Regions from separate parts of the Kocuria himachalensis genome, predicted to be linked through region 1. Evidence: riboswitches for the same ligand, from Rfam matches in the RefSeq annotation. Region 1 holds a riboswitch; each other region holds the start of a gene.
What was found. A riboswitch is a leader RNA that binds a small molecule or an ion and turns the genes downstream of it on or off. The one in region 1 is predicted to bind S-adenosylmethionine.
Positions count from the first base shown of each region.

Region 1 (2,239 bases):
TGGCTCATGGTGTCCCCTCGGTCGGTCCCCGGTCCGCTCGCGGGCCCGGGGAGGCAGGAAGGCTGGTGCAGCTCTGTCTCCCCAGTATGGGAACCGGACATGGTTCGTATCCACAGAGCCGGGAAAATGCAGAAGACTGAGACAGACAGTGCACTACGCGTGGACGAAATGTTCTAGTGTGGCGTGGAGCACACGCATTCGTCCGGCACGTTCCGGACGCTGCGACCGACCCGCCCCGAAGGAGCCCGCCGTGCCCTCGACCCCCGTGCCGCTGGACGAGACCGACCGGAAGATCCTCGCGGAGCTGTCCCGGGACGCGCGGCAGTCGGTGACCTCGATCGCCGCGGCCGTGCACGTCTCCCGGGCCCACGCCTACGCCCGGATCAACCGGCTCCGGGACGAGGGGGTGATCCTGCGCTTCAGCACCGTGATCGACCCGGTGCGGGCGGGCCTGCAGGCCTCCGCCTACGTGACGCTCAAGCTCCAGCAGAACACCTGGCGGGAGCTGTGCGCCCAGCTCCGGGCGATCCCGGCCGTGCACCACATCGCCCTGGTGGGCGGGAACTTCGACGTCATGCTCCTCGTGCGGGCCGTGGACACCGTGCACCTGCGGCAGGTCATCTTCGAGCACGTCCAGCAGCTGCCCGGCGTGGTGGACACCCAGACGTTCCTGATCTTCGAGGACATCGACACGCGGGCCTGACGCCCGGGCCCGGCACGTCCGCCGCGCACGGCCGGCGTCATGAACCGTCACGGTCGTCATCTTCCGTCGCGGAGGGACAGCCACTACCTCTGCGCATAGTGTTGTTCCAGCTTCACGAGACGTGACCGCCAAGCTCCGACTTGGTCACGCACCAACCCCATGCTCATTGGGTGGTTCGGATGAGGAAGCGGCCTGCATCTTCCGCGGCGTGCCCACCGGGCCCGAGCGGATGACCGGTGCGGGTAAGAGCAAGCGCACAGGAGCAGCGCCATGTCCACCCCCGTGACCGATCACGACCTCGCGACCCGGCAGATCCACGCCGGCACCCACGACCAGGTCACCCAGCGCACCCTGACGGTGCCGATCTACCAGACCGCGGCGTTCGAGTTCCCGGACTACGAGGCGGCCCGGCAGATGTTCGCCCAGACCCGGGCGGGCTTCACCTACACCCGCACCGGCAACCCCACGGTGGCCGTGCTCGAGCAGCGGATCAGCGACCTCGAGGGCGGCGCGGGCGCCGTGGCGACCGGCTCCGGGCAGTCGGCCGTGGCCGTCGCGCTGCTGGCCCTGCTCGGCCAGGGCACCGGCAAGCACCTCGTGGCCTCCGAGAAGCTCTACGGCGGGACGGTGGACCTCCTCACCGACTCCTTCGCGGACTACGGCATCGAGGTCTCCTTCGTGGACCCCACCGCCCCGGGGGCGTGGGCCGCGGCCGTGCGCCCCGACACCCGCGCGTTCCTGCTCGAGTCCATCGGCAACCCCCTGGCCACCCTCCCGGACCTGCCCGGGATCGCCGACGTCGCCCGGGCCGCCGGGGTGCCCGTCGTCGTCGACAACACCCTCGCGTCCCCGGCCCTGTACCGGCCGCTGGAGAAGGGGGCCGACATCGTGGTGCACTCGGCCACCAAGTTCCTGGGCGGGCACGGCAACGCGCTCGCCGGGGCGGTCGTGGACGGCGGGACCTTCGACTGGTCCGCGCGACCCGACAAGTGGCCGCAGTTCACCCGGGCCCGCGCCCGCTGGGGAGGGCTGAGCCTGGTCGACAAGTGCGCCGGGGCCAGCCCCTACCTGCACCTCGTCCGCGCCAAGTACGTGCACGACCTCGGGACCACGCTGTCCCCGTTCAACGCCAGCCAGATCCTGCAGGGCACCGAGACCCTGGACCTGCGCGTGGCCCGCCACACGGCCTCCGCGCTGGCGGTGGCCGAGTTCCTGGCGGAGCACCCCGCCGTCGCCCGCGTCCACCACCCCGGCGTGCCCGGGGACCCCGGCGCCGGGATCGCGGCCCGCGACTTCCCGCGCGGGACCGGCTCCGTGTTCTCCTTCGACCTCGCCGCCCCGGACGACGCCGTGGGACCGTTCATCGACGCGCTCCGGCTGTTCAAGCTGGTCGCCAACATCGGCGACACCCGCAGCCTCGTGGCCCACCCGGCGGCGATGACGCACTGCCGCCTGACCCCCGAGCAGCGCCGGGCCGGCGGGATCGCCGAGACCACGATCCGGCTGTCGATCGGCCTCGAGTCCCCCCAGGACCTC
Region 1 is NZ_BAAGPL010000003.1:213,171-215,409, forward strand. It holds gene ACYVM4_RS02770 (thiamine pyrophosphate-dependent enzyme) at 1-8, opposite strand, end outside; gene ACYVM4_RS02775 (Lrp/AsnC family transcriptional regulator) at 251-703, shown strand; SAM riboswitch class IV at 814-935, shown strand; gene ACYVM4_RS02780 (O-acetylhomoserine aminocarboxypropyltransferase/cysteine synthase family protein) at 974-2,239, shown strand, end outside.

Region 2 (2,239 bases), on a different contig from region 1:
CGAGCACGAAGCTCGCGTCGAGGTCGAGCCTGCCCTCGGTGTCGGCGAGGTCGGCGAAGCGGGACGGGACCGCCCCGAGGGCCACGGTGGTGTCCAGCACCTGGTCGTAGAGGGGGAACGCCGCGGGCAGCGACGAGTCCTGGGCGCCGAGGCCCAGCTCCACGAGCCGGCGGTGGGTCGCGAGCTGCAGGTCGGCGGCCGTCGACTCGAGCTCCTCGCGGGTCGAGCGCCCGGCCCAGTAGGCCTCGAGGGCCGTCTTCAGCTCGCGGCGGCGGCCGATCCGGGGGTAGCCGGTGATGGTGGCGGCGGGGAACGGGACAGTGGTCATGGTGGTCTCCTGAAAAGGGGTCGAGAGGTCGTGCGGAACGGTGGGGCAGTGCGTGCTCAGGCGGGGAGCAGCAGGTCGTCGAGCGGGACGGGCACGTGCGGGACGCGCGGGAGCTCCACGTGCTCCAGCAGGTCGAGCGCGGCCCGGTGCTCGTTGAAGGTGTAGAGGTGCACTCCGGGGGCGCCGGCGTCCAGGGCGGCGCGGGCCAGCCGCGCCGCGAAGGCCACGCCGGCGCGGTGCCGCTCGACGGGACCGGGTGCGTCCTCCAGCGCCGCGGCCAGACCCGGGTGGGGCGCCAGGCCGGCCAGCCGGCACAGCGTGCGCAGCCGCCGCGGGTCGGTGACCGGCATGATCCCCGGGACGATCGGGATGGTCACCCCGGCAGCGCGCGCCGCCGCGACGAGGCGCTCGTAGCGCTGCGGGCGGAAGTAGACCTGGGTGATCGCGAAGTCCGCCCCGGAGCGCTGCTTGGCCAGCAGCACCTCGACGTCGTGCCGGAACGAGGGCGACTCCGGGTGCCGGGTCGGGTAGGCGGCCACGCCTACGGCGAGCCGGCCGGCCGCCAGGGCCGCGGTGTGGCGCTGCTCGACCTCCCGCACGAGCTCCACGAGCTCGCCGGCGTGCCGCAGCTCGCCCGGCTCGGCCCCCGGCTCCCGGTCCCCGCGCAGGGCCAGGACGCCCCGGACGCCGCGTCGGACCAGCACGGCCACGGTCTGCTCCAGCTCGGCCCGGGTGCTGCCGACGCACGTCAGGTGCGCCAGGGGCCGCAGGCTCGTGCGGGCCAGGAGGTGGTCGAGCAGGGCGAGCGAGCTGTCCCGGCGCTGCTCGTCCCCGCTGTACGTCACCGAGACGTGGTCGGGCCGGGTGGGCTCGAGCTCCTCGATGGTCCGCAGCAGCGTGTCGGCGCTCGCCGCGCTGCGCGGTGGATACAGCTCGTAGGACAGGGACGGCGGCGCCGGCCGGGGGATCGGGGGTGGTGTCACGTTCTTCCTCCAAGGGTCACCCCGAGGGAGGGCAGCAACCGTCCCGGGGTGGACCCGGAAGGGAAGCGACAGCTCCATCGGTCCTGGCGGGAGCACCGTTCCGCCCACCCCGTGGCGGGGGCGCGGATGGTTGCTGCGGCGTCGACGAGCCAGGTCTCTCGGCCGCTCTGGATAGATGCAGGACCCATTCCAGCGGCTGCCCCGCCGTGCTGCCAAGTGCGGACGCCCAGAAGACGCCGGTGCGCCGACTGTGACGACCGGGACGTCACAGGACGCAACACGGACGCACGTCGACGCACCGGCGGGGGACCACGGTCCTGCGCCCCGCGCCCACTCGCCATAATGGACGAGCCACCCCCCGCCCCGGACCGCAGGAACGAGTGCCCATGCCCTCCACCCCCCGCATCGTCGCCGTCGTGCCCTGCCACAACGAGGAGACGGCCGTCGCGCGGGTCGTGACCGACCTGCACGCCGCGGTGCCCGGCATCGAGGTGCACGTCTACGACAACTGCTCGACCGACGGCACCGTCGAAGCCGCCCGGCGTGCGGGGGCGCACGTGCGGCGCGAGGACGAGAAGGGCAAGGGCAACGTGGTCCGGCGGGCCTTCGCGGACCTGGACGCCGACGTCTACGTGCTCATCGACGGCGACGACACCTACGACGTGGCCGACGTCCCTCTCCTGATCGAGACGCTGCTCGCCGGACCCTACGACCACGTGGTGGGCGTGCGCCGGCAGGTCACCAGCACCGCCTACCGGTCGGGGCACGAGTCCGGCAACAGGTTCTTCAACGCGCTCGTCACCTTCGCCTTCCGTCGGAGGGTCTCCGACATGTTCAGCGGCTACCGGGTCTTCTCGCGCCGCTTCGTCAAGTCCTTCCCCGGTCTCTCCCGCGGGTTCGAGATCGAGACGGAGCTGACCGTGCACGC
Region 2 is NZ_BAAGPL010000019.1:478,226-480,464, reverse strand. It holds gene metE (5-methyltetrahydropteroyltriglutamate--homocysteine S-methyltransferase) at 1-328, opposite strand, end outside; gene ACYVM4_RS14635 (methylenetetrahydrofolate reductase) at 385-1,311, opposite strand; SAM riboswitch class I at 1,383-1,489, opposite strand; gene ACYVM4_RS14630 (glycosyltransferase) at 1,698-2,239, shown strand, end outside.
Region 2: it holds a riboswitch for S-adenosylmethionine, as region 1 does, so the genes downstream of both, ACYVM4_RS14635 (methylenetetrahydrofolate reductase) here and ACYVM4_RS02780 (O-acetylhomoserine aminocarboxypropyltransferase/cysteine synthase family protein) in region 1, are expected to answer to the same signal.

Region 3 (2,239 bases), on a different contig from region 1:
GGAGGCCCACCGGCTCTCCCGGGAGCTGGGCCACCGCTGAGCGGCCCCGGGACGGTCCCGGACGAGGCGCACGACCGGCGCACGGGGCGGGGTTCAGCGCGCGGTCCAGCCGCCGTCCATCGTGTAGGACGCCCCGGTGACCATGGATGCGTGCGGCCCGGCCAGCCACGCGACGAGGCTGCCGACGTCCTCCGGGTCCACGAGCTTCTTGATCGGCGTCTCGCCGAGCATGATCCGCTCCACCACCTCGGACTCGGGGATGCCGTGCACCATCGCCTGGTCGGCGATCTGCTTCTCGACGAGCGGGGTGCGCACGTAGCCGGGGTTGATGCAGTTGCTGGTCACCCCGTGGGCCGCGCCCTCCACCGCGATGGTCTTGGAGAGCCCCTCGAGACCGTGCTTGGCCGAGACGTAGGCGCTCTTGTAGGGGGACGCCCGCAGCCCGTGCACGGAGGAGACGTTGATGACGCGCCCCCAGCCCTTCTCGTACATGTGGGGCAGCGCCGCGCGCACCAGCAGGAACGGGCTCTCGAGCATCAGCACGAGGATGCGGTGGAAGTCCGCGGGGTCGAACTCCTGCAGGGGGGACACCTTCTGGATGCCGGCGTTGTTGACCAGCACGTCGACCTCCAGGCTCAGCCCGGCGAGCGCCCCGGTGTCAAGCAGGTCCACGGCCCAGGCCCGCCCGCCGAGCTCGCCGGCGACGCGCTGGGCGCCGGCCTCGTCGACGTCGGCCACCACCACGTGGGCGCCGGAGCCGGCGAGGGCTCGGGCGGCCGCCAGGCCGATGCCGCTCGCTCCGCCCGTCACGAGCGCGGTGCGCCCCTCGAGGCCGTTGTCCTGGAACATGGGGATCCTTCCTTCCGTCCGCGGTGCCCGCCGGGTCCGGGGCACCGCTCACCGTCACGGTATGTGATCCGGACCACGACGGCGAGCAGGACCGCGCGTGTCACATTCCGTCACGCCCGTCACGCGGGCGCCGAATGGCGCGGCGCCCGGCGGTGCGCTTGGATGGGGAGGTCACCATCCAGAGCGGCCGAGAGATCTGGCTCGACGACGCCGCAGCAACCCGGGCGACGGTTCCCCGTCTCGCCTCCGGTGCTACCGCCAGGACCGATGGAAAGGACGTACGCCCCATGCTGCACAGTGCCGACCGCATCCTCACGACCCACGCCGGGTCCCTCCCCCGGACCCCGTCGCTGCTCGAGGCGAACCGGGTGAAGGGCGGCGTCCCGGAGGCCGAGTACGACCGGCTCCTGCAGGACTCCGTGGTCGACGTGGTCCGCCGGCAGGACGAGCTCGGGATCGACGTGGTCAACGACGGCGAGTACGGCCACGTCATGGCCGCGGAGGTCGACTACGGCGCCTGGTGGCACTACATCTTCGCGCGGATCTCGGGCCTCACCCCCGGCGAGGTGGACCTGTGGGAGCAGGAGCCGCAGCGCTCCTCCCCCGGCCGGGTGGTGCTGACGAGCTTCGGGGACCGCCGGGACCGCCGGATCTTCCACGAGGCGTACACGGACCCCGCCTCGGGCATCACCACGGGCAAGCAGGCGCCGTTCCCGAAGATCACCGGGAAGCTGGAGTACACGGGCCACGCGGCGCTGGAAGCCGACATCCGCAACCTCCGGGCGAGCCTGCAGGCCACGGGCGCGAGCGAGGGCTATCTCGCCGCGCTGTCCCCGGGCTCGTGCGCCCGGCTGGAGAACACCCACTACGCGGACGAGGACGAGGTGCTCACCGCGTGCGCCGAGGTCATGCGCGAGGAGTACCGGGCGATCACGGACGCCGGGCTGATCGTGCAGATCGACGACCCGTCCATCGCGGAGAACTGGGACCAGGTCAACCCCGAGCCCAGCGTGGAGGACTACCTGGCGTTCACGCGCAAGCGGGTCGAGGCCCTCAACTACGCCCTCGAGGGCATCCCGGAGGAGCAGGTCCGCTTCCACCTGTGCTGGGGCTCCTGGCACGGTCCGCACACCACGGACCTCGGGTTCGAGCACCTGGTGGAGCTCATGCTCTCCATCAGGGCCGGCGGCTACAGCTTCGAGGCCGCCAACGCCCGGCACGAGCACGAGTGGAAGGTGTGGCAGGACCACGAGCTGCCCGAGGGCAAGGTCATCATCCCGGGGATCGTCTCCCACGCGACCAACGTCGTGGAGCACCCCGAGCTCGTGGCCGACCGGATCGAGCGCTTCGCCCGCCAGGTGGGCCGCGAGAACGTCATCGCCTCGACCGA
Region 3 is NZ_BAAGPL010000019.1:440,824-443,062, forward strand. It holds gene ACYVM4_RS14440 (IclR family transcriptional regulator) at 1-40, shown strand, start outside; gene ACYVM4_RS14445 (3-hydroxybutyrate dehydrogenase) at 94-849, opposite strand; SAM riboswitch class I at 1,021-1,123, shown strand; gene ACYVM4_RS14450 (cobalamin-independent methionine synthase II family protein) at 1,137-2,239, shown strand, end outside.
Region 3: it holds a riboswitch for S-adenosylmethionine, as region 1 does, so the genes downstream of both, ACYVM4_RS14450 (cobalamin-independent methionine synthase II family protein) here and ACYVM4_RS02780 (O-acetylhomoserine aminocarboxypropyltransferase/cysteine synthase family protein) in region 1, are expected to answer to the same signal.